DNA from 3 places in the Kineococcus esterisolvens genome. Region 2 is predicted to be linked to each of the others. Evidence: riboswitches for the same ligand, from Rfam matches in the RefSeq annotation. Region 2 holds a riboswitch; each other region holds the start of a gene.
The links. Region 2 has a riboswitch for S-adenosylmethionine ahead of ACRYR8_RS00465 (methylenetetrahydrofolate reductase). Riboswitches for the same ligand answer to the same signal wherever they lie in the genome.

Region 1: another riboswitch for S-adenosylmethionine. It lies ahead of ACRYR8_RS01700 (class I SAM-dependent methyltransferase); the one in region 2 lies ahead of ACRYR8_RS00465 (methylenetetrahydrofolate reductase).
Region 3: another riboswitch for S-adenosylmethionine. It lies ahead of ACRYR8_RS01180 (rhodanese-like domain-containing protein); the one in region 2 lies ahead of ACRYR8_RS00465 (methylenetetrahydrofolate reductase).

Annotation. Positions count from the first base shown of each region.
Region 1 is NZ_JBJLRI010000002.1:147,326-150,587, reverse strand. Features, by position in the region: gene acs (acetate--CoA ligase) at 1-851, opposite strand, end outside; SAM riboswitch class I at 1,010-1,096, shown strand; gene ACRYR8_RS01700 (class I SAM-dependent methyltransferase) at 1,105-1,944, shown strand; gene ACRYR8_RS01695 (ROK family protein) at 1,996-3,171, opposite strand.
Region 2 is NZ_JBJLRI010000001.1:101,100-104,361, reverse strand. Features, by position in the region: gene ACRYR8_RS00475 (sulfite exporter TauE/SafE family protein) at 1-670, shown strand, start outside; gene fdxA (ferredoxin) at 667-993, shown strand; SAM riboswitch class I at 1,053-1,145, shown strand; gene ACRYR8_RS00465 (methylenetetrahydrofolate reductase) at 1,201-2,187, shown strand; gene metE (5-methyltetrahydropteroyltriglutamate--homocysteine S-methyltransferase) at 2,184-3,262, shown strand, end outside.
Region 3 is NZ_JBJLRI010000002.1:29,136-32,397, forward strand. Features, by position in the region: gene ACRYR8_RS01175 (O-succinylhomoserine sulfhydrylase) at 1-970, opposite strand, end outside; gene ACRYR8_RS01180 (rhodanese-like domain-containing protein) at 967-1,386, opposite strand; SAM riboswitch class I at 1,394-1,480, opposite strand; gene ACRYR8_RS01185 (HNH endonuclease family protein) at 1,582-2,268, opposite strand; tRNA gene ACRYR8_RS01190 (tRNA-Asn) at 2,344-2,416, opposite strand; gene dnaG (DNA primase) at 2,498-3,262, opposite strand, start outside.

The sequences.
Region 1 (3,262 bases), on a different contig from region 2:
GTGAGGTACCCGCCGCTGGTGTGCACCAGGCCCTTCGGCTTCCCGGTGGTGCCGGAGGTGTAGATGATGAACAGCGGGTTCTCGCTGTCGAAGCTCGGCGCGTCGTGCTCGGTGCTCTGCCGGTCCACGACGTCGTGCCACCACACGTCGCGGCCCGGCGTCCACGGCACGTCCGGCGTCAGGTCCCCGGTGCGGCGCAGGACGAGCACGTGCTCGACGTGGTCGAGGCCCTCGACGGCTGCGTCCGCGGCGCCCTTGACGGCCACCGCCTTCCCGCGGCGGAACTGCCCGTCGGTGCACACCAGCAGCTTCGCGCCGGTGTCCTCCACCCGGAAGCGCAGCGCCTCGGCGGAGAAACCCCCGAAGACCAGGCTGACGACGGCGCCGATGCGCGCGCACGCCATCGTCGTCACGATCGTCTCCGGCAGCACCGGCAGGTACAGCACGACGCGGTCGCCGTGGCCGATGCCCAGCTCCTGCAGCGCGTTGGCCGCCCGGCACACCTCGTCCTGCAGCTGGGCGTAGGTGATCGTGCGGGAGTCGCCCGGCTCGCCCTCCCAGTGCAGCGCCACCTTGTCCCCGCGGCCGGCTGCGACGTGCCGGTCCACGCAGTTCACCGCGACGTTCAGCTTCCCGCCGACGAACCACTGGGCGGTGGGCAGCGTGGAACCGTCGAACACGGTGTGCCAGGGCTCGTCCCACTGCAGCCGCCCGGCCTGCTCGGCCCAGAACGCCTCCGGGTCCGCCGCGGCCCGCTCGTACTCCTGCGGCCCCACGTTGGCCCGGGCGGCGAACTCCGCCGGCGGGGGGAAGACCAGGTCGTCGCCGGCGGGGACGGGGGCGGTGCTCATGCGGGCGGGTCCTCCCGGGGGGGGGTCGTGGGTCCGGCGGTCAGCGTACCCAGCGGGTGGGGACGTCCCGCCGGTCGCGGTGGCGAACCGCAGGACGGGGGCAGGGCGGGGGCGTGAGCTGCCCCGGCCCGTCCCGCACGGCGTGCCGTACCCTGCTCGGACCATCCAGAGCGGCCGAGAGACCTGGCTCGACGACGCCGCAGCAACCCCCGCGCGGAGGGTGCTCACGCCAGGACCGATGGGAGAGCGCGCCATGAGCACGACGACGTCCGCCGGCGGCGGACCCGCCGAGGACGCCCTGCGCGAGGCGGCCGCGTGGTCCACCTGGCAGGAGTCGCCGTGGGGGCGGCTGCGCTACCGGGTGCTGGCGGCCCTGCTGCGCGAGCGGTGCGCACAGCTGGGCCCGGCGCCGCTGCGGGTGCTGGACGCCGGTGGCGGCGACGGCCGCGACGCGCTGCAGCTGGCGCTGGCCGGCCACGAGGTGACGGTGCTGGACACCTCCCCGGACGTGCTCGGCGCCGCCCGGGCGGCCGCGGCCGCCGCCGGGGTGGCCGACCGCGTGCGCACGGTGGCCGCGGACCTGGAGGACCTGGCCGCCCTGGCCGCGCTGACCCGCCACCGCGCGGGCGGTTCGGGGTCCTTCGACGTGGTGCTGTGCCACGACGTGCTGCAGCACCGCGGCAGCGTGCAGCAGGTGGCGGCGGACGTGGCGACGCTGGCCTCCTCCCTGCGGCCCGGTGGGCTGCTCTCGCTCATGGCCCCCAACCCGGCCGCCGACGTCCTGACCGCCGCGCTGCGCGACGGGCCGGCGCAGGCGTGGGTCCTGCTGGACGCCGAGCGGGGCGAGGACCGGGCCACCGGCCGCTCCGTGCTGCGGCTGGACCCCGCCGCCGTCGAGGCGGCCGCGGCCGCGGCGGGCTGCGAGGTCGTCGGTCGCGCCGGGGTCCTGACGGTCACGACGCTGCTGGAGGACGCGCAGCGGGCCGACGAGAACTCCGTCGCCGACCTGGAGGAGCTGGAGGTCGAGCTCAGCCGCCGCGAGGAGTTCCGCCGGACGGCGCGGTTCTGGCACCTGCTGGCCCGCCGGCGCTGACGGCCGCGCCCCCCACGTCGCCGCGGGTGCCGGCACCGGCACCGCCCGCCCTCACCGGCGGTGCCCCAGGACGAACGTGCGGATCGCGGTGACCGCCGCCCCCCGCGCCCACTCCGGGAAACCCGTGTGCTGCACGGCGACGTCGAGCTCGGAGGCGCGCGGGTTGCGGTGCGCGCGGATCCCCGCGCGCACCGCCTCCCGCCCCACCTCCGCCAGCCCGGCGTTCTCCCCGGACACCAGCACCGTGCGCGGCATCGTCAGGTTCCCGATCGCCGCCACCAGGACGCCGAGCGCGCGGGCGGAGTCGTCGACCACCCGCCGGGCCAGCGGCTGGCCCGCGACCGCCAGGTCCAGGACCTCCGTGAACCCCACGGGGCGGCGCAGCGCGAGGCCGGCGCGGACCTCGACCGCCTGGCGGGTGAGCATCGCCTCCGCGCAGCCGGTGTGCCCCTCGGGGCAGAGCGGCCCGGTCGGGTCCAGCGGGAAGTGCCCCAGCAGGCCCACCCCCGCGTCGGGGTGGTCCACGACCTCGTCGTGCACGACGAGGCCGTACCCCACGCCCGTGCCGATCGCCAGGACCGCGAAGCGGTCGCAGCGCCGGGCCGTGCCGAACCACTGCTCGGCGCGCGTCAGGGACAGCACGTCGTTGTCCACGACGACCGGCACACCCAGTTCCGCCTCCAGCGAGGGACCGAACGGCACGGACTCCCACCCCAGGTACCGGGCGGAGAGGACCTCCCCGTCGGGGGCGACCCGCCCGCCCAGCCCGACGCCGACCGCGCGCACCCCCGGGCGGCGCGGACCGGTCAGGTCCGCGAGCGAGCGCACCAGGTCGCCGACGACGGCGACGCAGGTGGCGGGGGAGCGGTCGGGCAGCGGCGCCTCCAGTTCCGCCACCACCCTCGCCCGCAGGGTCGTCAGCACCGCGTAGGCGGTGTCGGCGGTCAGCTTGACGCCCGCGAAGTGGTGGCCGTCCTCCTCCACGTCGAGCGGGCGCGTCGGCCGGCCCGACGTCGGGTCGAGGGCGCCGGGGGTCTCCACCAGCAGACCGGAGTCCAGCAGCGGGCGCGAGAGCCGCGTGAGGCTGCCGGGGGAGAGGTCCAGGCGGCGGGCGAGCTCGCTGCGCGGCAGCGGCCCGTCGAGCAGGACCTCCAGGGCGATGCTGTGGGCCGGGCCGGTCAGCGGCGTCCAGGCGGTGGCCGGTCGCCCCGGTGTCGTCGTGGTCATCCCGCTCCTCCGCTCGTCGCGCACCGGGGCGCGTGCCGGGAACGGTAGCTCAGTATCGTGACGAAACCCCCGGCGGCGCCCGCCTTCCTCC
Region 2 (3,262 bases):
CGGGGCGGTGGGCGCGTTCGCGGGCGCGACGGTCCTGTCGTCGCTGCCGATGGAGGTGGCCGCCCCGGTGATCAGCACCCTGCTGCTGCTGCTGGGCGTCTACGTGCTGCTGCGATCGGCCGTCGCCCGCTTCGACGAGCGTTCCCTGCACCGGCCGCTGCGACGCCGGTTCCTCGCCCCGCTGGGGCTGGTGGCCGGCTTCGTCGACGCGACCGGGGGCGGCGGCTGGGGGCCGGTGGGCACCCCGGCACTGCTCGCCTCCGGCCGGCTGGAACCCCGCAAGGTGATCGGCTCGGTGGACACCAGCGAGTTCCTGGTCGCCGTCGCCGCCAGCGCGGGGTTCCTCGTGGGCCTCGGTTCGCAGGGCATCGCCTGGACGTGGGTCCTGGCGCTGTTGGCCGGTGGGCTGATCGCCGCGCCGATCGCGGCCTGGCTGGTGCGGCACGCACCGCCGCAGGTGCTGGGTGCCGCCGTCGGCGCCGTCATCGTGCTCACCAACGCCCGGACGCTGCTGCGCAGCGACGCCGTCGCCGCCCCCGACGCGGTCCGCTGGGTCGTGTACGCGCTCGTCCTGACCGCCGGCGCCGTCGGCGTCGCCCACTCGGTGCGCCGCCACCGTCGGCGCATCACCAGCCCCACCCCCGAGAGCGAGAGGAGCGGCGCGCAGTGACGTACGTCATCGCCCAGCCCTGCGTGGACGTGAAGGACAAGGCCTGCATCGAGGAGTGCCCTGTCGACTGCATCTACGAGGGCGAGCGTTCGCTGTACATCCACCCCGACGAGTGCGTCGACTGCGGGGCGTGCGAGCCGGTGTGCCCGGTGGAGGCGATCTACTACGAGGACGACGTGCCCGAGCAGTGGTCGGCGTTCACCGCGGCCAACGTGGAGTTCTTCGACACCGTCGGCTCGCCCGGTGGTGCGGCGAAGATGGGCCTGATCGCCGCTGACCACCCGGTGGTCAGCGCGCTGCCGCCGCAGGGCGAGGGGCACTGAGCGCCCCGGCACCAGGCGAACACCGGCACCACCAGCACCACGGCACCACCAGCACCGCCACCCCATCCAGAGCGGCCGAGAGTCCTGGCTCGACGACGCCGCAGCAACCCCCCGGTCCCCGGGAGCGGGTGCTTCCGCCAGGTCGATGGAGTCGACGATGTCCACCCACCGCCCCACCTCCCGCCCCGCCGAGCACCGCGCGCGCCGGTGACCGTCGGCGCACTGGTCGCCGGCGCCGCCGGGCGGCCGACCCTGAGCTTCGAGTTGTTCCCGCCGCGCTCACCGGCGGCCCGTGACGCCCTGCACGGCACCGTCTCCCGCCTGGCCGCCACGGGCCCGGACTTCTTCTCGGTCACCCACGGCGCGGGTGGCGGCACCCGCGACGCCGGCTGCGAGCTGCTGCGCCACCTGCGCCGGGAGACCCGGGCGGTGGCCGTGGCGCACCTGACCTGCGTCGGGGCCACCCGCCGGCAGGTCGTGGACCTGGCCGAGGAGTTCTTCGCCGCGGGTGTGCGCGACGTGCTCGCCGTGCGCGGGGACCCGCCCTCCGGGCGGATCACCGAGCCGGTCCCCGACGACGCCGTGCGGCGCGCCTGCGACCTGGTGGAGCTGGTGCACGTCGCCGACCGGCACCACCGCGTCCGGGCCGGCGCCGCCGTCCTCCCGCTGAGCGTCGCGGTGGCCGCCTTCCCCTCCTCGCGGCGCGCCGGCGACCTGCAGGCGCTGCGCGCCAAGCAGGACGCGGGAGCCTCCTTCGCCATCACCCAGGTCTGCTACTCCGCCCGCGAGTACGCCGACTTCACCGGCCGGGCCCGCGCCGCGGGCATCACCCTGCCGCTGCTGCCGGGGATCATCCCCACCACCGACCCGGCGCGGTTGCTGCGGCTGCAGCAGCTCACGGGGGTCGCCCCGCCCCGGGAGCTGCTGGCGCTGCTGGAGTCGGCCGCTGAGCACGGGGACACCGCGCGCGAGCGCGCCGGCACCCGCTTCGGGCGGGCGCTGGCTCGCGACCTGCTGCACGCCGGCGCCCCCGGCCTGCACCTCTACACGTTCAACGCAGCGCCCGCGGCGCTGGACCTGCTCGAGGGTGTGCACCTCGGCGCCGGGACCCCGACGGTCCCGAGCTCGGCCGGACGGCCGCAGGCATCCGCGGTTCCCCACGACGCCGCCCTCGCGGCTGGAGGATCCCGATGAGCACCGAACCCCGCACCGCAGTTCCCGGCACCGACGTGCCCGCCTGGTCGGCCACCGTCCTCGGCTACCCCCGCATCGGCCCGCGCCGGGAGTCGAAGAAGGCGCTGGAGGCGCTGTGGGCCGGGCGCGCCGACGTCACCGCCACCGAGCGCGCGCTGGCCGCGGTGCGGGCGCGCACCGTGCGCCGCCTGAACGACCTGGGCCTGCACGCCCACGACGCCTCCATCCCGTCGGCGTTCTCCGCCTACGACCAGGTGCTGGACGCGGCGATCGCCGTGGGAGCGGTGCCGCCGCGCTTCGCCGACGTCGTGGGCGCCGACGGGCGGGTCGACCTGGCCGGCCTCTCCACGATCGCCCGCGGCCGCGGGGCGGACGCACCGCTGGAGATGACGAAGTGGTTCGACACGAACTACCACTACCTCGTCCCCGAGATCGGGCCGGACACGGAGTTCCGCTTCGCCGACGACCGGGGCGTGCGGGAGTTCTCCGAGGCGCTGGCCGACGGCTTCCTCACCCGGCCCGTCCTCGTGGGCCCGGTCACGTTCCTGCTGCTGGCCAAGCCCGCCGACGGCAGTCCCGAGGGGTTCGCGCCGATCGACCGCCTGGGCGACCTGCTGCCGGTGTACGCGGAGCTGCTGGCCGCCCACGCCGCCGCCGGGGCCGCGTGGGTGCAGCTGGACGAGCCCGCCCTCGTCAGCGACTCCGCCACCGAGGGCGTCGACGACCTCGCGGACCTCGTGCGCACCGCCTACGACACCCTGCTCACCGCCCCGTCGGCGGCACCCGCGCGCCCGCGCCTGCTGGTGGCCGCCCCCTACGGCGACCTGGGCGAGCACCTGGGGACGCTGGCCGCCACGGCGGTGGACGGGCTCGCGCTGGACCTGGTGCGCGGGTCCGCCCCCGCCGGGCCGGTCCCCGGCCTGGACGGCAAGACCGTCGTCGCCGGGGTCGTCGACGGCCACAACGTCTGGCGCGCCGACCTGGAGCCCGCCCTGGCGCAGCTGCAGGCGCTGGTCCCGCTGGCGGGCACGGTCGTCGCCGGAACGTCCACCTCCCTGCTGCACGTCCCGCACGA
Region 3 (3,262 bases), on a different contig from region 2:
CCCGCCCGGCGGGGGCGTCGAGCTCGAACGTGACGACGGTGCCGCCCAGTTCCATCTGGCGCTTCGCGAGGTCGAACTGCGGGTGCGAGGGCAGCAGCGGGTAGCGCACCCAGCGCACGCCGGGGCCGACCTCGAGGTGCTCGGCGATGCGCAGCGCGGTGGCAGCGGAGTGCCGCACCCGCAGGCCGAGGGTCTCCAGGCCCTTGGCGAGCGTCCACGCGTTGAACGGGCTCAGGGTGGGCCCGGTGTGCCGGGTCAGCTCCTGGAGGCGGCCCCCGACGAACTCCGCGGTGCCCAGGACGGCGCCGCCCATCACGCGCCCCTGGCCGTCGATGTGCTTGGTCGCGGAGTACACGACGACGTCGGCGCCGAACTGCAGCGGCCGCTGGCCCACCGGGCTGGCGAAGGCGTTGTCCACCACCACGACCGCGCCGGCCGCGTGGGCGAGATCCGCGACCGCCTCGATGTCCACGAGGGTCTGCATGGGGTTCGCCGGGGTCTCGAAGAACACCGCCTGCGCGGGCGTGGCCAGGGCCCGCTCCCACTGCGCGAGGTCCTCGCCGTCGACGAACTCCGTCGTCACGCCCCAGCGGGGCAGGATCTCGTCGAGGATGACGTAGCAGGAGCCGAACAGGCTGCGGGCGGCCACGACCCGGTCGCCGGCACCCAGCAACGCCCCCAGGGCGTAGAACACCGCGGACATGCCGCTGGCCAGTCCGTAGCACGCCTCGGCGCCCTCCAGCAGCCGCAGCCGCTCGGTGAACACCGAGACCGTGGGGTTCCCGTAGCGGGAGTAGACGTAGCGGTCGACCTCACCGGTGAACGCGGCCTCGGCGGCAGCGGCGGAGTCGTAGACGTACCCGGACGTCAGGTACATCGCCTCGGAGGTCTCCTCGAAACCCGAGCGGGCCAGGCCGCCGCGCACGGCGGTGGTGTCGGGGCGCCAGGGGCGCGGTCGCTGCTCGTTCACGACTGCCTCCACGGCAGGCCCTGCGCGCGCCAGCCGGCGCCGCCGCGGTGCCCGTGCTCGTCCAGGTCTCCCTCGAAGCCGTCGAGGACGTTGTAGCTGGGGCCGATGCCGGCGGCCGTGGCGGCCTCGGCGGCGGCGACGGACCGCTTGCCCGAGCGGCACAGGAACACCACCGGGCCGCGGTGGCCCGGCTCGACGCCCGCGCGCGCCAGCTCCGCGAGGAACCTCGCACCGGGCGCGTCCTGCTCCACCGGCAACCACGAGGCGAAGATCGGCGACCTGCCCAGCTCGGCGGTGTCGGGCACCCCGACGTACGTCCACTCCGCCTCGGTGCGGACGTCCACGAGGACGGCGTCGCCGTCGTCGCGCAGCAGCTCGAACGCCTCACGCGCCGTGAGGTCGCCGGAGTAGGTCAACAGAACCCTCCCATCGGTCCCGGCATGAGCACCCTCCCGAGGGGGGTTGCTGCGGCGTCGTCGAGCCAGGTCTCTCGGCCGCTCTGGATGGTCCGATCAGCGTAGGGCATCGGCGGAGGTGCGCGGGCCCCCTCGCCGGTGCGCCGCACCGGGCCCCACCGGTCCGCACCGGGCGGCTGCGGCCGCCCGGCCGTCTCAGGGACCGGGCAGCTCCTGCCCGGGGCAGCCGGCGAGGACGTCGGCCATCGCCTCGCCCTCGGCGGGCGTCACCCACAGCCCCCACGCGCTCTTGACGGCGACCTGCCGGGCGACGTACTCGCACTCCCCCACCGGCGGCAGCCACTCGGAGGCGTCGTCGTCGCCCTTGGACTGGTTCAGCGCCCCGTCCACGGCCAGCAGTTCCAGGGGGTCGTTGGCGAAGCGGACGCGCTCGTCGTCGCTGAGCTCCTGCGCGCCGGTGCGCCAGGCGGCGGCGAGCGCGACGACGTGATCGATCTGCACGTCGTCGCTGGTGCCCCGCCCGCGGCGGAAGGCGATCTCGTCCCCGGAGTAGGGGTCCTCCAGCGTGCCGGACAGCACCGTGCAGCCGTCCTCGCCCAGGCGGACCCCGGTCAGGTCCCGCTGCAGGACGTCGTCGCGGGTGCGGCAGCCGTCGGCGTCCACGTCCACCCAGCCGTCGCCGAACAGCTCGCGCTCGTAACCGGTGGAGGGGGCGGCGGCACGCACCTCGAGCGCGGCCAGCGCCTCGGCCGCGTCGCCGGTCGCGGCGCCGGTCCCGGTGGGCGCGCCGCCGGCGAGCGCGCGCCACAGCGCGACGGCCAGCACGACCAGCAGCAGCGGCACGAGGATCGCCGCGGGGGCGCTGGAGCGCCGAGCGGGCACGGCCACCTCCTCCACGGGTCCCCGTGGAGCCGGGGACGACGAAGGGGGCGTGCGTGCGCACGCCCCCTCGAGGAGCTCCCGCAGTTGGACTCGAACCAACAACCTGCCGGTTAACAGCCGGCTGCTCTGCCAATTGAGCTATGCGGGACCACCGCCGGGTGAACCCCCGGCGACAGCACGTCAACCGTACCAGCCCCTCCCGGGTGCCCGCGTCACGGGCCGGGCCCCGTCAGGACCCCTGCGCGCGCTCCTGCCAGGCCCGCCGGGCGGCCTCCAGGCGGAACAGCTCCGAGGAGGCCGCCAGGTACTCCTGCGCCTGCGCCGAGGGGTCCAGCCGCTGCAGGAGCCGCCGCGCGTCGGCGACCGCGCGGGTGGCCGCTTGACCGGCCAGCGCCGCCACCAGCGAGCGGCCCCAGCGCTCCAGCTCCTCCTCGTCGCTGACGGGCAGCTCCGTCACGGCCAGCTCCTGCACCAGCGCCGCGACGGGGCCGTCGGCGTACTCCAGCACCGCCGCCACCCACGCCGGCCCCTGCGGCGCCTCCAGCGGACCGCCCGCGGCGGTGACCGCGTCGTGCACGGCGCGGTGCACGGGTGCGGTGAAGGCGTCGGCGGGCAGTTCGGCGAAGTCCTCGGCGACCACCCACGGCGCCTGCAGCGCGCACGACAGCACCCGCCGCTCCAGCTGCTCGACGACGTCGTCGACCCGCTGGGCCGGCGGGGCGGGGCGGGCGGCGGCCTGCTCGCCGGTCCCGCTGCGGCGGGACGTCCCGCCGTGCCCGTCGCGGCCGCCGTGCCCGTCCCCGGCGTGCCGGCGCACCCGGTCCAGCACGAAGCGCTCGTCGAGGAAGCCCGTCCAGCGGTCCAGGTTGACCGCGTAGCGCTGCCGCAGACCGCGGTCGCGGATCGTCGCGACGATCGGGGCGGCCGCGTCCAGCGCGGCCAGGCGGCCGGCCTCGCTGTCGAGGTCGTAGCGGGAGATCGTCGAGCGGATCGC